Regions from separate parts of the Shewanella sp. LC6 genome, predicted to be linked through region 1. Evidence: predicted binding sites of a transcription regulator. Region 1 holds the regulator's gene; each other region holds the start of a gene.
What was found. Region 1 encodes sigma-54, which starts transcription at its own class of promoters, with help from an activator protein. Its sites were predicted from a motif close to GTTGGCACGNNNNTNGNNT; they were not measured.
Positions count from the first base shown of each region.

Region 2: a site for sigma-54 is predicted at 1,579-1,597, ahead of FJD32_RS15260 (BON domain-containing protein). Genes of this name have one in related genera too.
Region 3: a site for sigma-54 is predicted at 1,865-1,883, ahead of flgF (flagellar basal-body rod protein FlgF). Genes of this name have one in related genera too.
Region 4: a site for sigma-54 is predicted at 2,415-2,433, ahead of FJD32_RS15160 (DUF3192 domain-containing protein). Genes of this name have one in related genera too.

Region 1 covers NZ_CP043902.1:836,414-840,260, reverse strand. Annotated here, with positions in the region: gene kdsC (3-deoxy-manno-octulosonate-8-phosphatase KdsC) at 1-257, shown strand, start outside; gene lptC (LPS export ABC transporter periplasmic protein LptC) at 254-814, shown strand; gene lptA (lipopolysaccharide transport periplasmic protein LptA) at 801-1,352, shown strand; gene lptB (LPS export ABC transporter ATP-binding protein) at 1,349-2,080, shown strand; gene FJD32_RS03770 (RNA polymerase factor sigma-54) at 2,187-3,662, shown strand; gene hpf (ribosome hibernation promoting factor) at 3,691-3,847, shown strand, end outside.
Region 2 covers NZ_CP043902.1:3,389,872-3,393,718, forward strand. Annotated here, with positions in the region: gene FJD32_RS15250 (sigma-54 dependent transcriptional regulator) at 1-642, opposite strand, end outside; gene FJD32_RS15255 (hypothetical protein) at 896-1,360, shown strand; gene FJD32_RS15260 (BON domain-containing protein) at 1,632-2,180, shown strand; gene FJD32_RS15265 (DUF3224 domain-containing protein) at 2,323-2,733, opposite strand; gene FJD32_RS15270 (hypothetical protein) at 2,857-3,666, opposite strand.
Region 3 covers NZ_CP043902.1:1,540,140-1,543,986, forward strand. Annotated here, with positions in the region: gene flgD (flagellar hook assembly protein FlgD) at 1-317, shown strand, start outside; gene flgE (flagellar hook protein FlgE) at 387-1,748, shown strand; gene flgF (flagellar basal-body rod protein FlgF) at 1,920-2,663, shown strand; gene flgG (flagellar basal-body rod protein FlgG) at 2,674-3,462, shown strand; gene flgH (flagellar basal body L-ring protein FlgH) at 3,475-3,847, shown strand, end outside.
Region 4 covers NZ_CP043902.1:3,356,085-3,359,931, forward strand. Annotated here, with positions in the region: gene FJD32_RS15145 (DUF962 domain-containing protein) at 622-927, opposite strand; gene FJD32_RS15150 (GNAT family N-acetyltransferase) at 920-1,558, opposite strand; gene FJD32_RS15155 (DUF2789 domain-containing protein) at 1,704-1,937, shown strand; gene FJD32_RS15160 (DUF3192 domain-containing protein) at 1,977-2,375, opposite strand; gene FJD32_RS15165 (hypothetical protein) at 2,523-2,906, shown strand; gene FJD32_RS15170 (Zn-ribbon-containing protein) at 2,906-3,679, shown strand; gene syd (SecY-interacting protein) at 3,765-3,847, opposite strand, start outside.

The DNA.
Region 1 (3,847 bases):
TCCCCTATGAAGAACTGCTGTCGCTCTACAATGTCACACCAGAAGAAGTTGCCTATATCGGTGATGATATTGTCGACCTGCCAGTGATGAATGTCGTCGGTCTTGCCGTCTGTGTCGCCGATGGACATCCCTATGTGCGCCAACACGCCCATTTTGTGACCCAGTTAAATGGTGGTCATGGTGCGCTCAGAGAGCTGACAGATCTGTTACTTCTGAGTCAAAACAAATTTACCTCAGCCCATGGGATGAGCATATGAGTCGTGTGACCCTCGCCATTATTGCTTTTTTTGGTACTGCACTAGTGCTGTATTGGCAGGTCCAACAAAAACGCGGTGGCGATACCGATAGCAGCCTGAACGATACAAACAGACCCGACTACATTATCGAAGATCTGCGCAGCATCGAGTTTAACGAGCAAGGACAAGTCAATAGTCGCGTCACGGCAAAGCACATGGAACACTATGAGCTTAAAAACCAAACCGACTTTATTCAGCCTGTCTATCTTGTGTATCCCGACCAAGGTAAAGCAAAATGGCAGATCAGAGCCGATCAAGGTCGACTCAACAAAGATACTGGCAAGGTTGTATTAGAAAATAATGTTATTATCGATGCCATCAGCCCTGGTGAACCGATACAAACCTTGTCCACCAGTTTTTTAGAACTCGATCTCAACACAATGATAATGACCTCTGACCGCATCATTTACGTCACAGGGAAAGATTTTAATATTCAAGGGCAAGGCCTTTATGCCGACCTTAACGCGCAGGAAGTGCAATTGACCAGTCAGGTAGTAGGAACCTATGAAGCAAAATAACATATTACTTGCCAGCCTAATGCTAATGATAAGCATGAATGCCTTCGCCAAGATCGGTGACTTACAGCAAGAAGTGAAAATTAAAGCCGTCAGTCAAACTGCGGACATTAAAAACAATCAGATCATTTTCTTCGGTCCCGTTGAAGTTGTTCAAGGCTCAATTAAAATCCATGCGGATCAACTCCGTGCATTTTCTGTCGAAGGCGAAAATAGTAAAGTCTTACTGGCTACAGGAAATCCAGCAACCTACAGCCAAATCCTTGATGATGGCCGCCCTGCATCTGCTAGCGCCAAAGAGATTCGCTATGAAATGGCCACTCGGACGTTGACCCTAACTGGTACAGCGACCCTAGACCAAGCGGGTAGTCAAGTTACAGGCAATTTAATTCGTTACGATATTATTCAGCAAAAACTGATCGCCGAAAGTAGCGGCAATGGTGATGATCGCGTAATTACCATTATTCAACCTGATAATTATCAGGAAGAACTCAAAAATACACCAACAGATAAACCTGTGAAAAAACAGGATTCTAAATGACCCAAATCACCTTAAAAGCACAGAATCTCGCCAAGAGTTATAAAAGCCGCCAGGTTGTCAAAGATGTCAGCCTGACAGTAAAAACGGGTCAAGTCGTCGGTCTACTCGGCCCTAACGGTGCGGGTAAAACCACCACCTTTTACATGGTCGTGGGCTTAGTTAAAAGCGATAAAGGCCATATCTTTATCGACGATGATGATTTAACCGCCGATCCTATGCATCTGCGTGCCCGCAAAGGTATTGGTTACCTACCACAGGAAGCGAGTATCTTTCGTAAATTAACCGTACACGACAACATCATGGCGGTACTGCAAACCCGTAAAGAGCTCAATAGTGACCAGCGCGAAGAAGCACTAGAGCAACTGCTAGAAGAGTTCCATATCACCCATATTCGTGACAGCCAAGGCATGTCCTTATCGGGCGGTGAACGTCGCCGCGTCGAAATTGCCCGCGCCTTAGCGGCCAACCCCAAGTTTATTCTGCTTGATGAGCCCTTTGCGGGCGTTGATCCGATCTCCGTTATCGATATCAAGAAAATTATCGAGCAGCTTAAGAGCCGAGGCCTTGGTGTACTGATCACTGACCACAATGTGCGCGAGACCTTAGACGTCTGTGAACATGCTTACATTGTGAGTCACGGTAATCTTATTGCCGAGGGCACACCCGCAGAGATCTTAGACAATCAGCAAGTTAGGGCTGTGTACTTAGGTGAACAATTCAGGCTATAGTTACTAAAACAAAGCTAATAAGCCTTGAATTTGAGAGCGCTAGGCTCCATCCATATGATATCAAGCGACCTAAACTCACAATAATAACCTAGGGATCAGCGGTAACATGAAAGCGTCACTCCAGCTCAAACTGGGTCAACAGTTAACCATGACGCCACAACTTCAGCAGGCCATTCGCCTGCTGCAACTGTCGTCATTGGAACTGCAACAAGAAATCCAGCAAGCCTTAGACTCTAATCCTCTTCTCGAGCTGGAAGAGGAGCAATTTGACGCGCCTAGCGAACGTAAGCAAGATATCGCCGATACCGACTTTAGCGAAACGACAGCCCAACCACAGGAACAAGATAATTCCACCGTGGACATTGCCGAGTCGCTGACCAAAGAATCTCTGCCCGAAGAGTTACCCATGGATACCACTTGGGATGAAGTCTTTACCGCATCGCCAAACTCAGGTTCTGGCGCTAGCCGTGAAGATGACATGCCCTTCCAAGGGGAAACTAGCGAGGGGTTGTACGAACATTTAGAATGGCAAAAAAACCTCACGCCCTTCTCTGAAACCGATTTAGCCATTGCCACCGCGATTATTGATGCCATCGACGATCAAGGTTATCTCACTCAAAGCACTGAAGATATCCTCGAAGCCATGGGCAATCCCGAGATTGAACTCGACGAAGTTGAAGCCGTGCTCAAGCGTATTCAACACTTCGACCCCGTTGGTGTCGCGGCAAGGGATTTAAGCGAATGTCTGCTTATTCAACTCTCCCACTTCTCGCCGGATACTCCACACCTCGAAAACGCCCGCATGTTGATCAAAGATCATTTAGATCTGATCGCCGCTCGCGACTTTAGGCTGTTAATGCGTAAGACCAAACTGAAAGAGGACGAGTTAAGGGACAGTATTGCGCTGATCCAAACCTTAAATCCTCGCCCCGGTTTACTCATCACCCCTGTCGATGAAGAATATGTGATCCCCGATGTATCGGTGTCGAAGAAAAACGGCCGTTGGGTGGTCGAATTAAACCCTGACTGCATGCCAAAAATCAACGTAAATCAGCAATATGCAGCAATGGCCCGAAGTTCAAAAAATCAAGCTGATAGCCAATTTATTCGTGGCCATCTGCAAGAGGCTAAATGGTTTATCAAAAGCCTTGAAAGCCGCAACGAAACACTGCTCAAGGTGGCAAACTGCATAGTGCAATACCAACAGGGTTTCTTCGAATATGGCGAAGAAGCCATGAAACCTATGGTCCTTAACGATATCGCCGAAGCGGTAGAAATGCATGAGTCCACCATTTCACGGGTGACGACTCAAAAATACATGCATACCCCAAAAGGACTTTTTGAACTAAAATATTTCTTCTCAAGCCACGTCGGGACGGATGATGGCGGTGAGTGCTCATCCACAGCAATCAGAGCTTTCATTAAGAAACTGGTTGCAGCGGAAAACCAGAAAAAACCATTAAGCGACAGCAAGATGGCTCAACTTCTGGCAGAACAGGGAATTAACGTTGCGCGCAGAACCATTGCGAAGTACCGAGAAGCGATGCTTATTCCCCCTTCCAATCAGCGTAAAAGTTTATAGCCTATTGTGAGTATCGGAGGACGTTTCTATGCAAATAAACCTAAGTGGACACCATATCGAGATTACTGAATCGTTACGGGCATATGTTGAGGAAAAGTTTTCAAAACTTGAACGTCATTTCGAACAGATCAATAATGTGCACGTTGTGCTCAATGTTGAGAAAATGCAACAGATTGCCGAAGCGA
Region 2 (3,847 bases), 2.5 Mb from region 1:
ATGGCCGAAGAGTTCACTATCGACCAATTCTGGGCTCAAGGCGCCGCAGTTAATCGCAATATAGGGCTTATTCACCCGCGGGCTGGCTAAGTGAATGGTATTGGCGACCAGTTCTTTACCCGCGCCACTCTCACCGATAATCAACACATTGCTCTCGGCGGCCGACACGCGGCGGATAGTGCGGTACAAACGGTGCATAGGTAACGAGGAGCCCACCAGCAAACCATATTGGTCTAACTCGCTAGCATAGGGACGAATGCGCGTCGAGGTATTGGCAACCAGATGCTGGGCAAAATCGGCTAAGGTTTCGCACAGCAAGGACATATCGATGGGCTTACGGAAATGGTAGCCCGCGTATTTGGACAATAGTGTATCGAGGTGAGGATTCGGCAGGCCGTCGGAGAGGAAAATAAACTCCACATCCGCAATGGCGCTGGACTCGAGTAAGGCTAAGTAATCTTCACGGCTAAGACGGGGCAGCTCAATGATCGCCACATCGATACGATTGGCCTCCAGCTGACTAATCCAAGATAAATCATCGCTACTGCGTAGCTTGTTGTAGGTCTGCGCGCCCTCGAGCTTCACTAATGCCTGCTCGGTTTCGACGTCCTGTAGATGATAGAAAAGCGTTGGTCGGATCATCTTGTGCCACTCCCTGTGAATAAGGAATCACTGTATGCCAGCCGTGAAATTTTAACAATCTCAACGGTAAGAGTTGCCGATAATAAGCGAGGCACTGGCGACAATAGATAAATATCATCAGTTAAATCAAACCATTAACTTATCATTAAAAAGTGAACGAAATATGCATAGAAGCTGAATGAAACTGATATTTCCATGAAAATGTGGGCAATCCGTGTCGGCGGAGCTGCCCAAACTACCACAGGAGGTCGTTATGACGTCTAATGTTGCGCAACATCAGACCGAGCTGAGCGCCGATATTAAGCTGGTTAATGAGTTAATCGAGCTGACGCAAACCGGCGTGGATTTTTATACTCGGGCCAATACCACTGTCGATGACTACAGCCTAAAACGCATTTTTATTGCCCAAATCAACACATACCAAGGGATGCTGGCGCGATTTAGGCAACTGCTCGCCCAATCATTACAGTACATAGGCCCGCACTCGGTGCCGCCGTCGCAGACTCGGCCCTATGCCGATGTCGATGCTTTACTTATTAAACAGCAACTCGCCGATGCCCTCACCGTGCTCTGCGAGCTTGAGCGTCAGCGCCTTAACCACCTCAAACAGTTAATTAAAAAAGCCAATCACCCAAGGTTAATCAGCCAATTGGCCGAGGATATTGCTTGGCTACAAATCCATTTGGATACCTTACACCTGCGTAGCCAAGCCCTGTAAGGCAGCAATGCCAGCCAATAACGCGGCCAACTGAGCCGCGTTTTTGTTGCCTGCGATCTGGCGATTCTTAACGCCTATCTTGCTTAAGCCCAATCGCTTTATCACCCTCGGTAATATTTACATTTTGTCGGTAAAAAGCGCCGAGCTTGCTTTTGGATTAAACAGTCGAAACGAGCCGAAAACAAATATAATTATCTTAAAATCAATCAGATAAAAATATTGGCACGATTCACGCTTTAGTCCCTTCGAGATAACAACGGAGGATATCATTATGAAAAACACGACAACTTTAGCCTTAACCACCTTACTTGTCGGTTCTATCAGCTTAAATGTGACCGCCGCACAGGATTGGAAAGACGATGCCAAAGATGCTTGGCTCGATGGCAAGGCCGAAACGACTTTGTTGCTTAATACTAACCTCAACTCCTTTGACATTATGACCGACGTGAAAAACGGCCATGTGACCTTAACCGGTAAAGTGGAAAGCAGTGTCGATAAGGCGCTCGCAGCGGAGCTGATCAAAAGCTTGGATGGGGTAAAAGGGGTTGAAAACAAATTAACCGTGATGAATGAAAACGAGAGCACCAGTGAGGTAGTGAAGACCTTAACCGACTCTAAGGTCGCAACGGTCGTAAAAACCCGCCTGTTGTTCTCGACCGACGTTTCGGGCACCCAAATTAATGTAGACGTTGCCGATGGCGTAGTGACCTTACAGGGTGAAGTGGCCAGCGATGCCGAGCGTCAATTAGCACTGACCATTGCCAAAAATACCGATGATGTGAAAAAGGTCGTCGATAAGATCAAAGTCAAAACCTCATAATGGTCTTAACATTCAGCCCTTGCTAATTCAGCTCTAGATACTCTTGATAACTCAGCTGTTGGTATTAGTCACTCGGGCAAAAACCACAAAACCAGCTTCGGCTGGTTTTGTTTTATCGGCGCGATGTTATGTTAATCATGCCTTAGGCTTCCTGTTCAAGGCAGAAGCTAAATTCATAAAAATGTTGACCGTTTTCAATGCTTATCGCCATCGTACCATATAGCCCTGTGAGTTCACCCGCGCCAGAATGGGGGACGACCTCAAGGTGTAAGCGGTTTTGCCCATCGGTCATAATGCCAAAATGTTGCAGCACAAAACTGCCCTGTCTGCCGCACAGTTTACCCACGACTTGTTCAATCGCCACATAACCAGCAGAGCCTTTTACCGCGGTCATGGCACTGAGCATTTCGCCTTGGCTGCGGGCCTCTAGCTCACCATAAAAGGTTTTATCTAAAGTCATTCTGCCCAAGTTCACACCGCCCACACCTGTGGCATAGGCATTCTCGGGATTGAGCTTAACATCAAATTTGCCTGTGACTTTGGTCATTTCCATAACACGCTCCTTGTTTTAATTTTATGCTTTATGCCAAAACCTTCGCTTTCCGGCCGCTAGATGAAATAAATACCTCAGCCGCAGCTGAGGTAAAATTAACTTAGCATAAGCCCCGCTCTAAACCTAATGCAGCGCTTTGATTTCTGATTCACTGACACCGATTTTAAGGGTTTTAATTACAGTTGGCGGTGTTGTCATGGGTTGTTCAGCCGCCCTCTCACGGTAAGTAACAGCTACTTTAAATGGGGATTCAAAGGGATAAACAGGTTCAATATTATCGACCTCAATACGATCGCCAATAAATACACTGCCTAAGTGCTGCACACGATTTTGGCCATAATCTAGGCTAAACAAGCCGAGATACCAGAACACACCTGAACCTTGGTTAGTCACAATAAAAGGCGCCACAAAGGGCATGGTTTGCTGCTGTGGATCATCCTGTAATGGCGCATCACTTTGGGTATCAGGCTCTAAAGCGGGGTCAAAATTAAGCGGAGTAACTCGTAAATAATCTAATAACACTCGGCCTTTAGCCTCGCCATCCTGATAATCCCCAATAGCAAACTCCGTTTGTTTAACGTTAATAAAGTGGGTTAACACTACGGCTTTGTGGCTGTCCGGTAAGCTCACTTCAAATTTATTAGCGGTATTTAAACTAAACAGCTTAAGCATCACTTCCGAGGCATTAGCAACGGGCTTGACTTCACTGGGTACCACAGATTCAAGCGCATCTTCACTGCTTAATAATATGGCTTCTTGGGCTTTTGCCTTAGCATCAGCCTGCGCCATGGCCTCATCGTATTGCAACACTTGGCCATCTTCCATGACCATGTAAATATCATCATTGGTCATGTTAAAGCGATAAACTCCCACGGCAAGAATACTCAGCACTAGGACTGTCGCCGCGATGGTGACTTTAACAAACATACTCATTTTCTCCCCCAATAGCCTAAGTGCTGTATCATTTGCGCTGATGGCAAAACCAGCCTTGCTGATAGCATCAAAAAATCGCTCTTTCTACAAGGCCAAAATCGCATATTTTTGCTTTAGTCAGCACAAGTTCAGCAAGTTAACCCATGCTGGCATATATATGATTCAGCCTTTTCATTAATGT
Region 3 (3,847 bases), 700 kb from region 1:
AAATTCCCGTCATTAATGTTCGAATCGAAGATGATAAAGGGCAAGTCGTTAGAACATTTACTGTTGATGGTAGTAAGGGTGGTAACACTGATGTCAAGTGGGATGGTTTGAATGATAAAGGAGAACCCGTTGCTGCAGGTAATTACTCGATTAAAGCATCGGGTTTGGTGAATGATAAATCACAAGCGTTAGCTGTATCGACCTATGCGCATGTGACCAGTGTTTCTTTAGGTACTGCAGCGACTGGCGCCATTTTAAATCTCAAGGGTGGAATGGCCTTTAAACTGTCGGATGTACTTGCGATTAGTGAAGTTTAATCGTTATCAAGATTGTAAATGGACATCACACTTGTCCATCATTGAATTGAGCAAATGTAGAGGTGAATTATGTCGTTTAACATTGCATTGAGTGGCATTTCTGCTGCGCAGAAAGATTTGAATACTACTGCGAACAATATCGCGAATGCTAACACCATTGGCTTTAAAGAGTCGCGTGCTGAATTTGCGGATGTTTACGCTAATTCAATTTTCTCAAACTCAAAAACCGCTGTGGGTGGCGGTGTGGCTACGAGCCAAGTGGCGCAGCAATTCCACCAAGGTAGTTTGCAACTGACGAATAACTCGTTAGATTTAGCGATTAAAGGCGGTGGCTTTTTTGTAACTGCGTCCGAGATAGGTACCTTGGATCATCAGTTTACTCGGGCAGGTGCTTTCAAAGTCGACAAAAATAATTATATGGTTGACTCAGCAGGGAATTTTTTGCAGACCTTTCCAGTAGATAAAGATGGTAACTCTACCTCTGTCAGTTTAACGACAGCTAAGCCAGTACAAATTCCTGATACTGCAGGTAGCCCTGTTCAAACTGAAAACGTGACTTTGCAGATGAATTTAAATGCAAAAGAAGGTTCACTCGATCCTGCTGCTTTTGATCCCTTAGACTCCAAAACCTATAACAGTGTGACATCCATGACGATTTATGACTCTCTGGGTGAGCCACATATCATGACGACCTATTTCGTCAAGCCAAATAATGGCTCATATAATGGTGAAAACAACTGGGTTGCATACTATGCCATTGATGGTAAACAAGTTGATATTTCTGGCCCTGCTGGTACATATCAGACTGACACCAATGGTGATGGCACTCCCGATGCCTCTGGCACAGCTCAAACGGCTGGCGGCTGGAAGGGATCGGTTCTGAAGTTTAATTCTGTCGATGTGTATACTGGGAGTGATCCGGCAGTCGTTGCCACCGAAGCGCTAGGGGTTGGCGGCGCTGGTGTGTTAGGCCCTGGTGCTGATGGCACTCAAGCCGTGACTATTAAATTTAATGCACCAACCCAATATTCAGCTCCTTTTGCCGCCACTGAATTGTCACAGGACGGTACCACAGTAGGGCGTTTAACCAATGTCGAAATTGGTGAAGATGGTTTGATCACTGCCAGTTATTCCAATGGTTCAACAGTGCCATTAGCCCGCGTTGCTTTAGTTCGCTTTGCAAACGAGCAAGGTTTGACACAAGTGGGTAATACCTCGTGGAAAGCCAGTTTATCGTCAGGTCCTGCGCTGGCTGGTGAGCCTAACAGTGGTACGTTTGGTAGTCTCAGTTCTTCAGCGTTAGAGCAATCTAACATTGACTTGACGACTGAGCTGGTGGATTTGATTTCGGCACAACGTAACTTCCAAGCCAACTCACGTACGCTGGAAGTGAATAACACTCTGCAACAAACTGTTCTGCAAATTCGTTAAGTTAATCTTGCCTCTGCTAAGTGTTGCCGCAAGCGGCAACACTTAGCCTCTTTCTGTTGTGCATTCATTCGTTTATTAAAATCTCCTAATTTATCAGTTAACTAGCTGCTTATTTTATTGGCATGATGCTTGCTTTGCTATTGTCAGGTTGAAACTTTGACGGAGCAGTCTGTGGACAAATTCCTTTATATCTCCATGAGCGGCGCTAAGCAAAATATGAATGAGTTGGCGTTGCGTGCCAACAACTTAGCCAACGCAAATACCGATGGATTTAAGTCGGATATGGCGCAAGCCAGATCGATGCAAGCCTTTGGTGAAGGATTGCCGACAAGGGTCTTTGCCATGGTTGAAACCCCCTCCGCCAATTTTCGTTCGGGCCCGATTAAATCTACTGGACGCGATCTTGACGTTGCCATTAAAGGTGACGGTTGGTTTGCCGTGCAAGCACAGGATGGTAGTGAAGCTTATACCCGTTCTGGCAGTCTCAGTTTTGACTCAACAGGTTTATTGCATAACGACCGTGGTAATCCCGTGATGGGTGATGCCGGACCGATTGTGTTACCGCTGCCAATTGAAAAGGTCACTATTTCACAGGATGGGATTATCTCTGTTCGTCCTCAAGGTGCGACGACAGAAGTCGTCGAAGAGGTAGGAAGATTAAAGTTAGTAAACCCTGGCAATGCACAAATGATGCGCGGCGAGGATGGGTTGTTCCGTTTGGTATCCGGTGATCCGGCGCCTGCCGATCCTAGTGTATTTGTTGAAAGTGGTGCTGTAGAGGGCAGTAACGTCAACCCCGTGGATGAGATGGTGTCCTTAATCGACCTACAGCGACAATTTGAATTGCAAGTGAAGATGATGAAAACCGCGGAAGAAAATGACCGCGCTTCATCCTCATTAATGCGGATTAGTTAGGAGATAAATTATGCATCCAGCGTTATGGATTAGTAAAACTGGCTTAGACGCACAGCAAACCGATATTGCGGTGATTTCAAACAACGTCGCTAACGCCAGCACTGTGGGCTATAAAAAAAGCCGCGCGGTATTTGAGGACTTACTTTATCAAACTGTTAACCAAGCGGGTGGGATCAGCGCCTCTAACACTAAGTTGCCAAACGGTTTGAACATTGGTGCGGGTACCAAGGTGGTAGCCACCCAAAAAATGTTTACCCAAGGCAATATGCTGACCACGGATAACTCGCTCGATTTGATGATTGAAGGCCCAGGATTTTTCGAAGTGCAGCTCCCCGATGGGACTACGGCTTATACCCGTAATGGTCAATTTACCTTAGATGATACTGGGCAAATTGTCACACCGGGTTCGGGTTATGTGTTGCAACCTGCGATCACTATTCCTGAGGATGCAACCAGTATTACTGTCTCTGCTGAAGGGGAAGTCTCGGTAAAAACACCAGGTGCGGCGGAAAACCAAGTCGTTGGGCAGCTCAGTATGACCGACTTTATTAACCCGTCGGGTTTAGATCCTATGGGACAAAACCTATACACCGAAACTGGTGCGAGTGGTACGCCTATTCAAGGCACTGCATCACTTGATGGTATGGGAGCGATTCGTCAAGGTGCGTTAGAAACCTCTAACGTGAACGTGACCGAAGAGCTAGTTAACCTCATTGAAAGTCAGCGGATCTACGAGATGAACTCCAAAGTGATTTCGGCGGTCGATCAGATGCTGGCTTATGTGAATCAGAATCTATAGAGGCACATGATCATGGCTAGATATCTACTATTGGCTAGTACGCTCTTGCTGGCGGCATGTAGTTCAACTCCAAAGAAGCCGATTGCGGATGATCCCTTCTATGCCCCAGTTTATCCCGAAGCACCACCGACTAAAATTGCTGCAACGGGGTCGATTTACCAAGATAGCCAAGCGGCGAGTCTTTACTCGGATATTCGTGCCCATAAAGTCGGTGACATTATCACTATCGTGTTGAAAGAAGCGACTCAGGCGAAAAAGAGTGCCGGTAATCAGATCAAAAAAGGTTCTGATATGACACTCGATCCCATTTATGCCGGTGGGAGCAATGTGTCTTTAGGCGGTATTCCCCTCGATTTACGCTACAAAGACAGCATGAATACTAAGC
Region 4 (3,847 bases), 2.5 Mb from region 1:
TTATGGCTTAACCATAACACTCAATCCTTTGACCCGGAAATCCTATTCCGGCACCAGTCACATCCTATGACTCATTCCATAATGCATCCTGCTCAATGCCTTCCATAGACGAGTACAAGCTGTTCACCCTTATACTTATCCCTTAACTCGATACATCCTGCACCGAGTACATGCTTAATCCTTAAGCTTGTCCTTTATCATCCTGAAACCTGTCGTCCTAACAAGTATTATATCCTGTATCATCCTTGACAAAGCTATCCTGCTTTTCCTTAGCCTATCCTTGGTTTATGACAGTTTTCCTACCGCCAGAGGTTCAAATCCAAAATCCAAGAACCTAAATTAGTTGCTTCTTGCGTCCGTTTCGCCTGTATTGCAATCCGTGCTATCCATGTGTTTTGGCGACAAATAAATTCTACGTGAATTCTGTCTTTGTTGTTCCCACATAAGAACAACAACCCAGAAAAATCTCATTCAACCAGCAAAGTGGAATTTGTAACAAATTGAAATTAAATAACTTTTAAAACTACAGATTATAAAACAATCAACAGAAAAACATATTGTCTTACAGGCTTTGTAAGCGATCTCTCACACACTTGTCAGCTTCTTACCGGAATATCAGATTCAATACTTTACTTTTCCCAAAAGAATTTGGACAAACATCACCCAATCCCCCATCAAGCTGTACAAAGGATATTGAAAGGTCGCAGGTCGATTACGCTCAAAGACAAAATGACCAACCCAAGCAAATCCATACCCCACTAGCGGGATCAGCATCAACAACCACCATGCGGCAGTGATAAATGCAGCCCCTAATAATAACAATACCAGAATACTTCCAATAAAATGTAGCCGCCGACAACGACTGTCTTGATGCTGGGAGAGATAGAAAGGATAAAACTCAGCGAAAGAGCGATAACGTTCATTCATCTTGTTGGCCTGTATAAAAAAGTAATTGCCCAGCCACACTACCAATAGTCAATTCACCCAAGAAAACAAAATCATGTTGTTTAAATAAATGCATATGAGCTTCCTGCGAGGTGAATACCCCAATACCTTCAAGATTTGGCTGCTCATCGCACCAACTCACTACCGCTTGAACAAGTTGATGGCCCAGCCCTTTACCTTGCTCGTTTGGCGCTAAAGCAATAAATTGCAAAATCCCACAACGCTGGCTGGGTAACAGTTCCAAAATAATCGATTCCTTTTTCATCATAGCTTGGGTCGATTGCCACCCCGTACCCAGCAACATTTTGAGCCGCCAGTGCCAATAGCGACCTTCTCCGAGTGGCACTTCTTGGGTGACAACGCAAGCAACCCCCACTAAATGAGCACCATCGAAGAGTCCGATTAAGGCCTGCTTTTGTTGCCATAGAGTATTGAGTTCTTCGCGAATTGCGGCGCGTAATTTTTGTTCGTAGGCAAATTTATCTGCGGTGGATAACGCATTAATAAAAAAGGGATCATCGTGATACGCATTGTAGATAATTGAAGCGGCCAAGCGTAAATCTTCTGCGGTGAGATAAACGGCACGATACTCATCCAAGGTTTTATTGTCCATTGTTAGAATTCCTTGATTTAGATCACACTCTTATGAGTCTTTATCAATGTATCAAGGAAACCCAAAAGTGCAAATTTTAATCATCGATTGCATTTCCTAAAGAGATGCATAACCTAGATAAAAAGCTAACCAAGGGAGAGATCGAATGGATACTACACCAATTGATTTAAGCCATCTATTTGAACAACTGGGATTAGAGAACCAACCCAATGCTATTGCGCAATTTATTGCGACTCACAAGCTTGCAGCACAAATACACTTAACTGAAGCGCCTTTTTGGACACAAGCGCAAAAGAGTTTTCTCGTCGAAGCCTTAGAGGCTGATGCACAATGGACCGAACTGATTGAGCAGCTTGATGCTCAGTTAAGAAAGCCCTAATTTTTTAGGGCTTTCAAGTGTATTTTGGGGAAGTTGGGGTTAAATCTTTTGATACGCAGTGTCGCCCCAACCTACTAAAACATGGTTACTCAAGACTACAGGCGTACATTCATCCTTAGTGGTTTTACCATCGCTATGGGAGTGCTGAGTGCGATAAAAGAGGACCAACACTTCTTTGTCTGCTTGTCCTGCGCTTTGTTGTAAATAGGACTCGCTAAAGTCTGCTGCTCCCATTAGCGTCATCACTTGGTCTTTGCTCATGCCAAGGCTGAGCTTAGTCAGATTAGTGCGGTTTTTATCCTGTGTTTTTTCCCAAGATTCGCTGCTATCCCACTTAGATTCACCATCGCCGACATTGACCACACAACCGCTAAGACCTAAGCTTGCTAACCCTAAAAACGTGACCGCGATGAGTTTGCGATTAATATTTGCGTTCATATTATGACTTCCTGTGTACTTGTTATAAAAATTGTTAAAAAGCAAAATCAATGCCAAACAGCAATACATTGATTTATAAGAACTAAAATAACCACATCACAGTAAGTTAGTGAAAAACACGATATACATTAAGGAATTTCACTTATTATGAGTCCCATTGACCAAGTGTTAGCAGCAGCCTGCGCACTCGAAGCCAGCGGTAAAACACCAAGCCTTGCCCTGATAAAAAGCCGTGTCGGTAACAAAATCCCTATGCCAATATTAATCCAAGGATTACAGCAATTTAAATCGGTACCTAAAGCCGAGCGGGAACGTTTAGCGGCCCAATCACAGCCCGTGGTTGAAGAAACACATACCACCGATGCTTCGCCACTCACAGTCGCCACATTGGCGCAACAGTTAGCCCAGTTGCAACAAGGCATTGAACAGGCCCTCGCGTTAAAAAACAACGAGATCATGCAACTCAGAAATGAACTTATCGAGCTGAAACAACGTGTCAGTCAACTCGAATCCCAAGGAAAATCCGCTTAATGTTTGTCACCGAATTGCGCTTTGAATGCTTTGCCGATACAACCATCAGTGCGGCAGAACGTGCCATCAATCAATTACTCGAAGCCTATCGCGCTAATGGTCAAATCCTCGGCCGCGAATTTGCCGTAGCCTTTAATGAGGGCGAATTTCGAGTACGTCTACTCACGCCGGAAAAAAACAGTTTGGCCCATCGTTACCACAGCCCTTGGGTGAAAAAAGCGCTGGCGGAATTAACCGAGGCTAAACTACTGGCGCCACGTGAAAAGTTTATCGGTCAGGATATTAATTCTGAGGTCAGTAACACTGAGCCGCCCAGCTGGCAGCTGCTCTACACTAGCTATGTGCATATGTGTTCCCCCCTGCGTAGTGGTGATAACTTATTACCTATTCCGCTGTATCAAATCCCTGCGACCTTTAATGGCGATCATAAGCGAGTTATCCGCTGGCAAACCGAGTGGCAAGCCTGTGATGAGTTACAAATGGCGGCCGCCACTAAGGCAGAATTTGCAGCGCTAGAAGAATTATCGAGCCCAAACAGTGATTTATTTAGACGAGGTTGGGACTTACGTGGCCGAATCGAATACCTTACTAAAATTCCCACTTACTATTATTTGTATCGCGTCGGAGGGCAGGATCTGCAATCTGAGCTGGCACGCCCCTGCCCGCGTTGTGGCAGCCACGACTGGAAACTCGATGAACCGCTATTAGATATGTTCCACTTTCGCTGCGAACCTTGCCGCATAGTGTCTAACTTGTCTTGGGATCATCAATAGCCTTGCCTTATTAAAGCCTAAACTCGACAGGCTAGATATGCATGTCGAGTTTACTATGTTTAGGCCTTGCTGCATTTCAACGCGCTTAACGCTTACCAATCAGGTTGTGCCACATACGTTTAAAGCTGGCAAAAATCCCAGGATGCTCGAGCGCTGGCATAGGCAATT